2 regions of the Thermacetogenium phaeum DSM 12270 genome follow, and region 2 is predicted to be linked to the other one. Evidence: riboswitches for the same ligand, from Rfam matches in the RefSeq annotation. Region 2 holds a riboswitch; the other holds the start of a gene.
The links. A riboswitch is a leader RNA that binds a small molecule or an ion and turns the genes downstream of it on or off. The one in region 2 is predicted to bind cyclic di-AMP.
Positions count from the first base shown of each region.

Region 1 (7,598 bases), 390 kb from region 2:
AGATCAGGTATTTGAGGTCCCCCGGCGAACGGCGGCAGAACTCCCACTTCAAACCGGTGGGGAAACCACCACCTCCACGGCCGCGCAGCCCGGAACGCTTAACCTCTTCGATCACCTGTTCCGGAGTCATCTCAAAAATCGCTTTTTCTAAAGATTCATAGCCCCCTCTGGCAATGTACTCCTGAATTTTCTCCGGATCGATTGAGCCGCAGTTCCGCAGGGCAACACGGCACTGCTTTTTGTAAAAATCCAGCTGCTTGTAGGTCGGAATTCGGGTCTCGTCAACAGGAGCCTTGTAAAGCAGGCGTTTGACAACACGGCCGTTTATCAAGTGTTCGCTTACGATTTCCGGAACATCTTCTGGTGTCACCCTGACGTAAAAGGTACCTTCAGGATAAACGATCACCAGAGGGCCCGTCTCACAGAATTCGTGGCAATCGGTCTCAACAAGTTTAACTTCCTGTTCCAGTTTGTTTTTTTCGAGCTCCCTTTTGAAGGCTTCCCGAACCTGCTGGGAACCCGAAGAAGTACAATTCGTACCCCCACAAACCAGAACATGGGCTCTGACCAAGTGCACCTCAATCCCTCCTTCCTCAGAAAATCCGCTAGATCTCTTCAAAGCGGGCTATTGCCAGGTCTTCGACGATCTTTCCGTGCATAACGTGGCCGACGATGATCCTCGGCACATCCGACGGCCTGACCTTCCTGTAGGTGATGCGATCCTCTCCGGGCCGCTGTACGTCTACCAGCGGTTCCTGTTCACACATCCCTATACAGCCCGTTTGAATGACATTAACCTGCAGGTTGCGCTTGTTGACCTCCTCGAGAATCGCCGCCATTACCTCGCGCGCCCCCGCCGCAATACCACAGGTTCCCATTCCGACGAAGATGCTGGTCTTCTCCATACTCCGTTCCAGCATCTGTTTTTTGGCTTCCTCACGATACTTAATCAGTTCTTCCCTGCTTTTCAGCTTCATAGTGCCGCACCCGGTCTCAACCGGCAAACGCCGACCTCCACGACCCCATCAGGATCATGGCGGAACCTGGTGTCTTCACCTCCCTTCGCGAGTTAAGAGGTTGAAAAACTATTGATACCGCTCGACAATACCCTTCAACTTGTCCGGAGTCAGGCGCCCATGAGTATCGTCGTTGACCATGATGACCGGAGACAAACCACAGCAGCCCAAACAGGCAACGGTCTCCAGCGTAAAGCGCAGATCCGGAGTCGTTTCCCCATTGCCGACGCCGAGCTCTTTCTGCATCTGCTCAAAAATCCTGGCCCCGCCGCGCACATGGCAGGCCGTACCAAGACAAACCCTGACAATGTTGCGCCCGCGCGGGCTGAGGTGAAACTGGGCATAAAAAGTAGCGACCCCAAATACCCGGCTTGGAGGCAGCTTCAACTCCTTGGCTATCCGCAGAAGCACCTCTTTCGGCAGGTATCCGTAAATGCTCTGTGCTCCCTGCAGGATCGGAATAAGAGCCCCTTTCACACCACGCCACTTCTCAAAAAGCTGCTGCAGTTCCTTTTCCTTCTGGGCATCCCCGGCAGGTTCCGCACAGCAGGCTTCAGACATCTGATCCCCCTCCCTTCTCTTTGCTTTAAATAACCTGTTGCCAGGATCATCATCCTGACAACAGGGAACAACCGTCTCCGTTAACGGCAGGGCATTATAAAGTCTTCCGCTCACAACCTCTTTTCCGACCCGCTCAAGGGAGCAGATCGGGAAAGCTATTGGGAATTTCGGAGCTTAACCCTATTTTCTTTAAGAAGTCTATTCGACAGGGAAACGAAAAAACCTCCTGGAATGATGAAAAAACCTGCAAAGTATTTCCGATCAGTTAACTGGTTAATATTACCGCTTGATTTATTATGTAAACAATGCCACAATTACAAAAAAATATGCCGAATCCGCACAAAAAAACAAAACTGGGAGCAAAGTGCGGTACGGGGGAACCGTTTTCGGGCAACGCCTGCACGGCGTGCCCAGGGGTGAATCGCTGCCGGAAGCTTGCTAGTCCGGTAGCGTAGGGACAACCTTTCAACCGAACCCATCAGCTTACCCCGGAGGCAAAGAAAGGGAGGAAGAGCTTTTGAGAGTATCGTTGCGCAAGCTGCTGTTGTCATTAGTCGGTTTGGGTTTGGGTGTTCTCTCCTTTGCCGGCGTCGGACATGCCGCCGACTACCACATCGTCGAGCCAGGCGATACCCTCTACCTGATTTCCCGCGATTACGGACTCACCCCATCTGATCTGATGCGGGCCAATAACCTTTCCGGCACCTACATCGAACCCGAACAGATCATCGTCATCCCCGACCGGTACACGGTCAAAAGCGGGGATACCCTTTACCTGATCGCCAAAGCTCACGGCACCAGTGTCGACGCCCTGATGTCTCTCAACAACCTGAAGACTGACAGCATCTACCCAGGGCAGGTCATCCTGCTCCCGCCTGTGACGGCAGCCAAACCCGGAAAAGCCTACACCGTCAAGAAGGGGGATACCCTTTACCTGATCGCCAGGGATCACGGCACCAGCGTCGATGCCATCATCTCCCTCAACAACTTAAAAACAACACATCTCGAAGTGGGACAGGTTCTCACCCTGCCGGAATCGGGGGATGACGGCAGCAGCGTACCACCGGGCAGCGGGTCCACTTTTCAATACACGGTGAAGAGCGGGGATACCCTTTACCTGATCGCCGTCTCCTACGGGACAACGGTGGAGGAGATAATGTCTCTCAACAATCTCCGGACGACGGAGATCTACCCGGGACAGGTTCTCACCATCCCCGGAAACGGCGGTGGCAGCACGCCCTCCGGGACCTCGTACACCGTTCAATATGGGGACAGCCTCTATCTGATCGCCCGGGCCTACGGTACAACGGTTGAAGCGCTGATGGCGGCCAACGGCCTCTACTCCACGGAGATCTACCCGGGTCAGACCATCCTGATTCCGGGAAGCCGGTCGGGCCAAACGCAAACGAACCCGCCCTCCCGTGGCAGCTACAGCGTCTCGCAGCAGGAGGCCTACCTGCTCGCCCAGCTGATCACGGCTGAGGCCGCCGGAGAGATCTTCGAAGGACAGGTCGCCGTCGGCGCCGTCGTGCTCAACAGGGTGGCCGACCCCAGATTCCCCAACACCATTACCGGGGTCATCTACGAGCCCTGGCAGTTCGAACCGGTGATGAACGGCACGATCTACATCACACCGGACCCCATGTGCATCCGGGCTGCAGAGGCGGCCATCGCCGGGTGGGACCCGGTAGACGGAGCGCTCTTCTTCTTCAATCCGGACAAGGCCTACGGAGAGTTCTTCTCCACCCTCACCTACGTGAGAAGAATCGGCAACCACGTCTTCTACAAGTAGCAACACCGGAAAATTCAGGAGTCCGGCTTAACCAAATCGATTATCTTTAACGAAGGAAGGCCTTTCCCAAAAATGAGGGGGAAGGCCTTCCACTTCCCTGCCTTTCAGGTGACAATATCTACCTTCCCTCTGGTGCAACGCCGCAGTTCCCACCAGGGGCGCCCGAGGAGGTCTCTTCCCCACCGGTCAAAGGCAATACCGGGTAGCAGCACGAGATCGAAAACATCGCCCTCCTCCTCGACAACCCTGTTGAGCGCCCTTCGAAAATCGGAGAGGGTAAGGAGCCCCGCAGAGGCGATAGACCCCCCAAAAATGACGCTGGGAACGGCGCGGATCTGCACCTGCGCCCCGGAACGGCACAACTCCGGAAGGATGCTTTCCAGGCGCGGCCTGCCCCATACTGAGGCCAGCAAGAGCGCATTCCCGGCCCGGTTGTTCGCGATCGCACCGGCAAGCCTTTTGACCAGATCCCTATCGATGTCGTAATTCATAACGACTCCCGGCGCTTCCCCCCTCCCTTTCCGAAAAGAAACCCGCCCCCTGCCCTCGATGTCGAGGACGGGGCACCTCAACCGTTCGAGCAGCCTGTAAGCCTCAACCCGGGAGCGCACATCCTTACCGCGCACCCTCTTTATCACATCCCCTCTTCTTATACCAGCAGCGGCGGCAGGCGATCCCGGAATGACCCCTTCCACCTCAGCTCTGAAGGGTTCTGCATCTCCCCCCACTGGAGCGGGCTCCATGATGAGGGGTGTTGCCGAGAGGGCGGCCTCTTCCTCCACGAACTCCTGTAGCCGGCGGTACATCTCCTGCGGCGGGAAGCGAAGGAAGCGGGGAGCGTATCTTGTGAAACCGGGGAGAAAGATGCGCACCGTCCTCGCCCCGTTATCCCGGAGAAAACGCCAGCTTCTTCTGATGTCTTCCCACCCCACCAGTTGCGGGCAGGCGACAATGCTCCCGTGATAGGGCATCCCCAGTTCGGCCATCCAGGATGCCGCGGCCAGAACGCTACCAGAATCATCACCCATCAAGATCCGCCTACCTGATGGTGTGGCGCTGTTCAGCGAAAGGTTGACCACTACGGGCTGCAGTTCAGAAAGCCGTTCGACCCCGACACGGTTGAGCAGTTTTCCGTTCGTGGTAATCTGTACAGGTGTGCGCGGATAATATTTGCGTACCAGCTCCATGATCTTCCAAAACTCCGGATGCGTCAGAGGCTCGCCTTCACTGATCCGGGAAGCGGCCTCCCCGATGATGATCTTGCGGTGCGGGTTTAAGAGGGGAATCAATCTCCTGACCAGAGGCAGGGGGAGAGGAGGAATGGAAAAAACCTCAACCCCCGGGGGATTTTGGGCATTGCTGCAGAAAAGGCAGCGGAGATTACAGGTTGAGGTAAGGGGAAGGATGTTTTCATAACGAACCGACTGCGTCAAAAGCACACCGAGCACCGGGTATTCCCTCCATCCGATCGGCCGTACAGCAACAGCTCCTTAATCACTCGCAGATAAGAAATCCTCCCGCCGCGGTATCTTATGATCATGCTGCCGCGGCCGGTTCATTCTAGCTGCCTCCCCTTCGGGCGGCACAGCCTTCGCGGGGCAGCCTTTTCAAAACGAAATAGAAGACAGCACCTGCCGCCGCCAGGGCTAAAGCCGCTAGAGATGCCGTTGCCGGGCCGCCGGTGATCTGGGCGTTCTCGCGCAGAAGCTCAATTCCGGCCCTTAAAAGGCCGTAAAGAATGAGAAAAAGGGAAAAAATCTGCCCCTGAAAGCGGATACCCTTGCGGGTTTTCCATTCCAGAAAGGCAAAGATCAGGAGTCCCGCCAGAACGGAATAGAGCTGCGTGGGGTGGCGCCGCAACCCGTCTACCACCGGGAAAACCACACCCCAGGGTAGGTCGGTGGGTCGACCGTAGCAGCAGCCGTTTAAAAAACACCCGATGCGGGCTACCGCATAACCCAGGGCCACAGCCGGCGCCACCAGGTCGAGAAAACCCAGGACGGGGATTTTCGCCTTGCGCAGGAAAATGACGGACGCTAATAATCCCAAAATAAAGGCACCGTAAAAGGCCAGCCCCCCTTCTTGCAGCATGAAAATGCGCCCGGGGTGTTCCAGATAATAACGGGGGTCATAAAGTAAAATATAGGCTAGGCGGGCGCCAATGACCCCGGATATCACCGTGACCAGGACCAGGTCGATAACCGTTTCCGGGGATCCCCCCCTCCTCTTCACCCTGTTCATCAAATAAAGGGTAGCAACGATAATTCCCAGAGCAACAAAAAAACCGTAGCTGTAGATATTAAAATTACCCAGATGTATGAGAACAGGTCGCATGACAACCCCACCCGCCAATCAATATGCTGAAAATATCCACATATCCACAAAGTTATCCACATGCTATGGGGATAGCTATGTGGATTTTTCTGCGGCCTTTCGGAAGGCACCCTTTCATTTATCCCCAAAAGTAACAGGACCTAGGTTATTATGTCTACCACCTGGGACCCGCCCAGGACTGCTCCTAAACCTTTATTCACAAGGCACCAGAGGATAATGAGCGAACGCCTCCTGAGACAGGGACGCCCTGTGGCCTGCCAGATAGTGATAATATCCAGCACAGGCCACCATTGCCGCATTATCCGTGCAAAGCCTCTTCTCCGGGAAATAAAAATCCAGCCCTTCCTCGGCCGCCCTCTTTTCAAAATGCCGCCGCAGAGTGGAATTGGAGGCAACCCCTCCCGCCAGGGCGACTTTACCAACGCCCGCCTTTTTCGCCGCTAGGAGCGCTTTTTCGACCAGCACGTCCACAATTGCTGCCTGAAAACTCGCCGCAACATCCGGCAGGTAAGGAGAGGTACCCTCTTCTCTGAGCCGGTTAAGATAATTTATCACAGCAGTCTTAAGGCCGCTGAAGCTAAAATCCGTACTGCCCTCCTCAAGCCAGGCTCTGGGAAAGGGAATTGCACAGGGGTCTCCAGCGGCCGCCAGTTCCTCCAAAGCAGGCCCACCCGGGTAAGGAAGCCCAAGCACACGGGCAATTTTATCAAAGGCTTCACCTGCCGCATCATCCCTCGTTGCGCCGAGCAGCCGGTACTTCAGGTGATCCTGCAGGAGAATAAGGCTGGTGTGCCCCCCTGACACCACCAGGCAGACGAAGGGCGGTTCCAGCTCCGGATGGGCGAGAAAGTTGGCATAAAGGTGGGCTTCCAGGTGGTGCACCGGTACAAGGGGGATCTTCAAGGCATAAGAATAGGCCTTGGCTGCAGCAACGCCGACCAGCAAGGCCCCGATTAAACCGGGCCCCACAGTGACGGCCAGACAGCTGATGCTGGAAAAGCCAAGGCCGGCTTCTTTTAAGGCTTCATCCACAACAAAGGTGATCCTGTCCAGATGCTGCCTCGAGGCGACCTCGGGAACGACCCCCCCGAACCGCCTGTGCACCGCTATTTGAGAAGATATAACACTGGACGCAATCACACGGCCGTCCCCGACAACGGCGGCTGAAGTCTCATCACAGCTCGTTTCGATGCCCAGTACCCAGGTGTCTGGCATTCTCCTGTCTCCCTTAATTCCAAAGCTTAACGAAAGAATCACAAATCCTCGTCTTCTCGATCGAACTCCAGGTCGTCCGGGTTCTTGCCGGTATCCGCCGGCCAGTCCCCGGCAATCCGCCCGGCTTTTTTCTTCCCCCGCTCTACGGAGAGTTTTTCTGCGCCTGGCACCAAAGCCACCTCCATTCCGGGTTTTTAGGGTTATTATGTGCGTCTTAAGAGGGAATTATCGATCGGGGCGCCAGGCCAGGCGCTCCAGGAGGCTCTTCGGCGACATCTTCCTAACCTCCTCAGCAGGCACCTCCACCCGGATATCCAAACTGAGGAGATCGCTCTCTCGGACTTCAGGTATAAATTGGCGCGGCAGGTGCAGGACGACTCCTTCGTCACCGAGAAGCACAACCACCTGCTCACCCTCGATTCGGTCAACTACCCCCCTGATAATCACCCTGGTCATCCTCCTCCCGGTTTTCCCAACCCCGCAGTTGGAGCAGCATTACGTAAGCGTCTTCCCGCGTCTCCGCATAGTAGTTTCTGCGGATGCCGATCTTCCGAAATCCCAGACTGGAGTAGAGCTTAATGGCAGGAATATTGGATACCCTCACCTCGAGAACCATGGTGTCAACCCCATGCTCCCTGGAGTAATCGATCAAGAGGTTCATGAGCATCCTGCCGTAGCCG
Region 1 is NC_018870.1:1,863,099-1,870,696, forward strand. Features, by position in the region: gene nuoF (NADH-quinone oxidoreductase subunit NuoF) at 1-577, opposite strand, end outside; gene TPH_RS09175 ((2Fe-2S) ferredoxin domain-containing protein) at 606-1,004, opposite strand; gene nuoE (NADH-quinone oxidoreductase subunit NuoE) at 1,086-1,691, opposite strand; cyclic di-AMP (ydaO/yuaA leader) riboswitch at 1,895-2,090, shown strand; gene TPH_RS09185 (LysM peptidoglycan-binding domain-containing protein) at 2,095-3,369, shown strand; gene TPH_RS09190 (radical SAM protein) at 3,474-4,817, opposite strand; gene lgt (prolipoprotein diacylglyceryl transferase) at 4,930-5,703, opposite strand; gene tsaD (tRNA (adenosine(37)-N6)-threonylcarbamoyltransferase complex transferase subunit TsaD) at 5,896-6,918, opposite strand; gene TPH_RS16210 (hypothetical protein) at 6,957-7,088, opposite strand; gene TPH_RS09205 (DUF3006 domain-containing protein) at 7,144-7,374, opposite strand; gene rimI (ribosomal protein S18-alanine N-acetyltransferase) at 7,343-7,598, opposite strand, start outside.
Region 1: it holds a riboswitch for cyclic di-AMP, as region 2 does, so the genes downstream of both, TPH_RS09185 (LysM peptidoglycan-binding domain-containing protein) here and eam (glutamate 2,3-aminomutase) in region 2, are expected to answer to the same signal.

Region 2 (7,598 bases):
GTGTCAGGAACAAGTCGCTGGTGTAGCAGGTATGAAGCCCGGTCCTTTTGTCCATGATCCCCGGGCCACTTTCCCCCAGTATCTGGAGGACCTGGCCACCGCCTACTGGTATTCGGAGCTTCTCTTTACTGCTGTTGAAGTGGGTATCTTCACAATCCTGGCGGAAGGGGGCCTGACCGCTTCTGAACTGGCGTCCCGGCTGGGGATTGATCGCCTTGCGGCAAAGCGCTTCCTGAGAGCGGGATGGGCACAAGTGCACCATCCCGCTCGTGGTTTTGGAGAGCACTTTTTTGTGGTTGATTTATTGTCGAGTATGACAGAGAATCTTGCGGCCGGCTGTAATGTGGCATATCATAGAAAAGTCGAAGGGTTTAAACAGACGCATTTACGATGCGGTCCCGCGTGCAAGGGTTATGAACTGTGAATTGAAGGAGCAAGGGAGAAGATTCCGTTGAGGATCTGGATTCTGATGTTTTAATGTCAGACATGCTATTACCGATCGGTCCGGTGGATCGGTGATTATGCATCCCTGGTGTTCACTTGGAACCTTATTAAGGGTGTGAGCGGATGAATAAAACCTCATCTGGTTTGCTGACAAGACTGCGCTTTCTTTTAGCCCTTGCGGCTGGGCGTTTTGTCTCCTTCCTCTGCCGCCTTTGCGGCTGGCCGGGAACCTCCCTGCCGGGCGCAGTGGCCTTGAGATTCTTCCCGCATCTTGTTTCCTTCCTGGCCCCTGCTTACGAAAAGGTTATTGCTGTGACCGGCACCAACGGAAAGACCACGACGGCAAACCTCCTGGCCCACATCCTGCGTTCCTCGGGCCGTACAGCGGCGAATAATGCCGAGGGTGCCAATATGCTGCCCGGGGTGGCGACGGCCATGATCAGGGACTGCACCCTGGCCGGCAGGCCGCGCAGCAGGGTCGCCCTCCTGGAGGTGGATGAGGGGAGTGTGGGGAAGGTTTTTCCCGCCGCCGAACCGGATCTGGTGCTGGTTACCAACTACTTCCGGGACCAGCTCGACCGTTACGAGGAGCTGGAGCGCACCATTGCCCTCCTGCGCCGCACCCTGGACGGGCTCCCGCAGCCGTCCCTGCTCCTCAACGCCGACGATCCCCTGACGGCGGCTGTGGGGTATGGGCGGGAAAAGGTGAGCTATTACGGTATAGGCGCCGCTGACGCCCGGCTCACGGGCGCGTGGGAGGGAGTGTCTGGGGAGCTGGAGGAGGTCAAAGAGAGCGGCTACTGCCCCCGGTGTGGGGAAGCCCTTTCTTACCGCTGCTACTATTACGGGCAGCTCGGTGATTACTACTGCCCGCGGTGTGACTTCAGACGGCCGGAGCTGCGGTTCACCGCTGAAAGGGTGCGCTCTGATGAGTGTTTGACCTTTGATCTGGTGGCGCGCCCCGAAGACCTTGGCGGTGAGTATCCTGCCGGGGATGAAGCAGGAAGGGGAGGCCGCCGCACCCTCCAGGCTCCTCTCCGCGGCTTCTACAACACATACAACGTTCTGGCGGCGACGGCAGCGGCTCTGATGTGCGGGGTGTCGGTCGATGAAGTCAAAAGATCGCTCCTCGACTACAAGACTGCCACCGGCAGGATGGAGGAATTCATCTTTCGGGGGCGCCCCTGCGTCCTGGCTCTGATTAAAAACCCCACCGGAGCGAACGAGGTTTTGAAAACGATTCTGGGGACGGAAAAGAAAAAGGCGCTGGTGATCGCAGTCAATGACCTGGCGGCAGACGGGAGGGATGTCTCCTGGCTCTGGGATGCAGGTTTTGCCGTGCTCGGAGATCCCCGTATTAAGAAGATCGTTTGCTCCGGGCGCCGGGCGGGGGACATGGCCGTCTGCCTGAAGTATGCCGGGGTTCCTTTGGAGAGGCTCGTCATCGCTCCGGAGCCGCAGGAGAGCCTGCGGCTCCTCGGGGATCAGGATGCGGAAGAGCTTTACATCCTGGCGACGTATACCAGACTTTTCGACTATGCGCGGCTGCTGCGGCTGCTGGGAGAGGTGGTGGAAAAGGGTGCGCCTCAAGGTATGCCATCTTTACCCTGACCTTCTCAACCTCTACGGTGATCGGGGGAATGTGCTGATCATCTGCCGTCGTGCCGAATGGCGCGGTATCGATGTGGAGCTGGACCGGATTTCTCTAGGCGACCGCGTGAATTTCACGGATTACGACTTTGTTTTTCTGGGAGGAGGGGCCGACCAGGAGCAGGGGCTGGTGAGCAGGGATCTGAAAGAGAAGGGACCTCTGTTGCGGGAGGCCGTCGAGCAGGGCGTTGTTGTCTTGAGTATCTGCGGGGGCTACCAGCTTCTGGGGAGATATTACCGCGCCCGCGATGGCTCGCTGCTGCCCGGTGTGGGCCTCTTTGATGTTCATACCGAAGCCGGGGAGAAGCGGCTGCGGGGGAATATCCTCTTGGAGGTAGAGCCCGCTCTCCTGAAGGAGATGGAGCAGGTGGGCTGCCGCCCCCTGCCAACTCTCGTAGGGTTTGAAAACCACTCCGGGCGCACCTTCCTGGGGGAGGGCGCCAGTCCACTCGGCAGGGTCCTGAAAGGGAAAGGTAACAACGGGAAAGACCGCACAGAGGGAGCCTGTTACAGGAATGCTTTCGGCACTTACCTGCACGGCCCCCTTCTGTCGAAGAATCCCCACTTTGCCGACCTTTTAATTGCCAGGGCGCTCTCCCGCCGCTACGGTGAGGTGCGCCTGGAGCCGCTCGATGACGGTCTGGAGATCTACGCCCACGACGCAGTGAAAAAGCGCCTGCTTTAACACAGGCGCTTATTATTGTCCTCGGACTACTGTTTTAGAACCGATGTCTTGTAGAAACATCCGCGCTTAAGCGGCGGAAAGCAGTTCTCCGGCTAGGAGCGCCGTAGGCACTGAGATCTGCGCCGGGACGCTCAGCTGCAGGGGTGGCTGCCGCTCGGGTGCCTCCTCCTGCTTGTCCCGCTCTCCGGTCCGACGACTGCCGCCGACCCGGCTTGCCTCCGGCGAGTCAGCTGTTCCCCGCTTCTGAGTGCACTGCTGCGGCGTTAAACCCTCAATCGGCGGGAGAACCGTTTTAGGGCGTTTCGTAAGGGATGATCTTGTTCTCCCAGGTGCGGAGGAGAATCTGGTTCCCCTTTCTGCCGAGCAGGTAATTGGGGGCGATAGGTGTTTTTCCGTTGCCGTACGGGGCATTGATGATGTAAGTTGGTACCGCCAGACCTGACGTGTAGCCCCGCAGGTGTTCCATAATCTCCAGTCCTTCTTTCACCGAGGTAATGAAGTGGCTGGTGCCCTTGACGTTCTTGGCATGGAAGATGTAGTAGGGCCGCACCCGGATTTTCAGGAGTTCCTGGTTGAGCTTTTTCATCACGTGGGGATCGTTGTTAACCCCCCGCAGGAGCACGGCCTGATTTCCTAATACCACCCCCGCTTTGACGAGCATGTCGCAGGCTCTCTTGGCCTCCGGTGTCACCTCCAGCGGGTGGTTGAACTGAGTGTTGATGTAGATGGGAGGATACTTCTCCAGGATCCGACAGAGCTCTGGTGTGATCCTCTGCGGAAGCGTCACTGGGGTGCGCGTTCCTAACCGCTTGATCTCGACGTGAGGAATGCTGTGCAGCTCCCTGAGTAGCCAGTCCAGAGTGCGGTTGCTGAGCAGAAGGGCGTCACCGCCGGTGACCAGGACGTCCCGTATCTCTTCGTTGTCGCGCACGTACTGCAGCGCCGCCTCCAGGGTGGCTCTCGTTTGATGACGGTCTTTATTTCCGATGTTGCGCCTCCGCTGGCAGTGGCGGCAAAACATGGCGCACCTGTTGGTGACGTTGATGATCATGCGGTCCGGGTAGCGCCTGGTTACGCCCGGTGCGGGTGAGGTCCACTGCTCGGCCATTGGGTCTTCGCTGCCGTTTTTATCGGTGACTTCCTGAATGCTTGGTATGGACTGCTTCCAGAGCGCTCCATGAGGCTCGTCGGCCATCACCAGGGCTAAGTAGTAAGGTGACAGCGCCCACCGAAACTGCTTGCTGACCTCGGCGATTTCCTCCCTTTCTTCCTTGCTCAGTTCGACGTAGCGGCTTAAGGTCTCTACGTCGGATACCCTGTGGCGCAGCTGCCAGCGCCAGTCGTTCCAGTCATCTTCTCCTGCCTGCAGAGAATCCAAAATGCGCCGGCGCTCCCTTTCGTATTCGTCGATTCTGTCGAATCCGGTAGGTATTTTTCCCTTAACATCCAGATAATCTCTGATTTTCTCCCTCAGCTCAGCAGCTCTTTTTATGGCGAACTGCCTGCGCTCTTCACCGGTAGAGTTGGTGTTCAAGACTTCCGGCTGTTCGAAAGAAATATTCTCGAACCTGATTGCCATGCGTCCACCTTCCTTTCTTTGGTTCTTGTTTTTGACTCCGGTTATGCCTTTCTAACCGAACGGTATCCTTCTTTTGAAACTTTTGAAAATTTAATGTGGTTCTCTCACGACCACGAAAAAGCTCCACTGCGGCAGGGACGTTTGAGGCTTTTCCGGAGTCGATTCACAACTGCCATTCCGCTGAACGGTTCTGTTTCGATTAGCTTTGTGAAATCACGTCAAATTACGCACGGAGGCATCCGGCAAGGAAGGGCGATTTGCAAATATATACCATAGTAGCAAAAAACTGCCCGGAAAGCGCAAGGTGGGCAGTGATTCACGCAAAACCAAACCTGAACTGGCCTTCCTTCCTACGCTTACGAGGTTAGCTGACGGGTTCGGGTCGCAAGGTAACCCTACCCGGCAACTCTGTTAATGCTGCCCATTCGGCGGCACCGCCCGCAGGTGTGCCTCACAGCCTTGCCGAACGTTTCGAGCGCCGGGATTCACCCCAAAAATTGGTTTCCCCGCTTCTCCGAAGAGAATTCAGCGTTACCGGTTTTTTTATTAAATATTATACTATCTGATATAACATGTGTCAATGACAGTTATCTGATATCTGGCCTCTGCTGCCGCCTCCCGCCAGGCAGATGCTTCTTCGCCCTCAGGAGGAAGACCTCCCTTACCAGAACAGAAGCGCATTCGTTTTTGATCATCACCCCTCCTGCCGGCCGCTTTTCTTAAAATGATTAAGCGTCAAAGAGAAATCAGGTCAACCCCTTAGTGTTTGGTAATCGGACGGCCGCTGCCCGTGATTAGTTCAACAGCATCCCGTTAAGACATTGCGCCGTCATCTGCCCGGGTTGCTGCAAGAAGCCCCTTCTTAAATGTTCTTAAAACTGGCACGATAATCCAGCAAGTGTCATACATTATCATTAATAAAAATATCTGCATGTAAAGGGGGATTATGCATGAGCTACCAGCATATGGCGAGAAAAGCCCTGGAATATGACCTGGAGGAAATACGTCTTCTGTCAATGGCCGTCGTTTCCGCTCCGCCTGCGGTCGCTCAACAGCTGTTGGGCGTCATAATGGAAGAGGTGAAGACGGCTCACTTTTGGAATACGCTCCTGGCTTGCTGCTGTGATAGAATGCCGTATTATCCTGATCCTGGATACCAGCCGCCCGGCGATTGCTATCCTTACCAGGAGGGTTCCGATCAAACGAAGGAGGAGGGGTCAAAATGACGGGGGTTTGGCAGGATTATGTGAGGCGCGTTCTCAGGCTCGACGAAGAGGAAGTCGAACTCTGGAGGAGGATAGCCGGGATGGTGCCGGCCGACTGTGGGGCCGTTCTCCAGATGATGATCCAAAGTGAGAGGGAAGAGATGGAGGCCCTGCGGTCACTGCTCAGGGAGGAGGGCGTCTGTGACCCCGATGAGAGGCTGCGGCCTCCGGTCTGCCCGCCTTATCCCGGTTATGATCCCGGGTACAGACCGGGGTACAGGCCCGACTACAAGCACGACCCTGTGCTCGATCCGATACCGTACACTGAGAAGGATAAAGAAGGAAAGTAAATCTAAAGTAAAATTTTAGATGAGGCCGGCAGCGTTTGTGTGCTGCCGGTTGTTTGTTCTTTCCCGGACCTTGCGGCGGGAATGCCGTAGGGGAACTTCCGCCTGAGGTGGGGGCTTTTATAATTCTTTCCTTCGTTGGCTGCGGAAAAAATAGGCTAAAGTTTCCGCCGGTCTTTTTCGATTAATTAAATAAAGATAGAAAATTGGTTCGGAAAGAGGGGAACCGGATGGCAGGAATCAACCGGGTAAGCGGTCTGGCATCGGGATTGGATGTCGACCAAATCGTCTCCGATCTGATGAAGGCGCAGAGGATGCGCCTGGATAAGGTAATTCAGGACAGGCAGATCTGGCAGTGGAAGCAGGAGGACTACCGGTCGCTCAACGCCAGCCTCTTGAGCCTGCGGAACGTGGTCTCTAACCTCAGGCTGCAGAGCAGCTTCTTGGCTAAGAAGGCGACATCAAGCGATGAGGGCATCGTGACGGCTGCGGCGGGAGGTAATGCTGTTTCTACCAGCTATCTGGTAAAAGTTGAGAGTTTGGCTACTATAGCCACTAATGCCAGCGCTGCCGCGATAACCAAAGAGGGGTTTGTTATTGATCCCGATGCTCCTCTGGCTTCACAGGAGAGTAAGTTCGCGAACAGTTTTGGCTGGGATACAGACCACACATTTTCATTCACCATTAACGGACAGACATTTACCTTTGACGGTGATACCGACTCTTTGAATAAAGTGATCGCAACGGTTAATGCCAATAAGGCAGCAGGTGTCAGCATGTTTTACGATGCTACTACGGATAGGATCGCCATTTCCACCATCAAGACGGGGGATAACCAGGAGGGGGCAGAGATACAGGTAGAAGACGTAACAGGTTCTTTTATGACTGGCGTATTGCAGATTGAGGAGGCCAACGAAAAAGGTGGCACCGATGCCAGTTTCGAGATCAACGGCCTTGCAATAACCAGCCACACCAACAGCTATACGGTAAACGGGGTAACCTTTAACTTCTGGGGCGCCGATCCGGGCAGGACCGTAACCGTTTCGGTGGCCCACGATGTCGACGCTGTGGTGGATACCGTCAAGAGCTTTGTGGACAAGTAAGCTATTTGCGCTGTAAACATTTTTTAACTTCGGTGTAAACAGCAAACACCAACACTGCGGTTTTTTGAGCAAAAATGCAGCACTTTCAAACCGATATTAAACATTATTTCCACGAAAAGGGCATACTTACCCCTTGGTGCATCATCCATTTGTTTTTTTGTTTTTCTAGAGTGCCGGCGTCAGGCCGCCTTCACCAGGCTCCTCATATTCATTCCTTGTTTTTCCTGTATCCGGCCCACCGCCATGGCCAGCATTATGGTTAGCGCTAACGCACAGCGCAGCTTCATTTTTTGCAGGCCCCGGATGAAGTGTTTTTCAAATCCAAAGGCCTCGTCCAGGCGGGCGTTCACTCTTTCCACGGCTGTACGCTTCTTGTAGGTTCTCTTCCACTTGTAGCTGGACCGCGCCAAGGGGGTGAAGATCCGCCGGTCTTCAGCAAGAGGAACGCGTACACCGCAAGCTGCGGGGCATCGCTCCATCCCCTGACATTCCACCCCGTAGTGCCGGGCCGGACAGCGATACTTCAGAGTTTCCCTGCCCTTTTCAAAACCCCCAAAGGCCATCTCCCGGCGCTTGTTGGTTTCG
Region 2 is NC_018870.1:2,254,218-2,261,815, reverse strand. Features, by position in the region: gene TPH_RS16315 (methyltransferase family protein) at 32-424, shown strand; gene TPH_RS11050 (MurT ligase domain-containing protein) at 568-2,055, shown strand; gene TPH_RS11045 (type 1 glutamine amidotransferase) at 2,024-2,779, shown strand; gene eam (glutamate 2,3-aminomutase) at 3,072-4,358, opposite strand; cyclic di-AMP (ydaO/yuaA leader) riboswitch at 4,697-4,899, opposite strand; gene TPH_RS11035 (hypothetical protein) at 5,309-5,584, shown strand; gene TPH_RS11030 (hypothetical protein) at 5,581-5,913, shown strand; gene fliD (flagellar filament capping protein FliD) at 6,141-7,013, shown strand; gene TPH_RS11020 (transposase) at 7,193-7,598, opposite strand, start outside.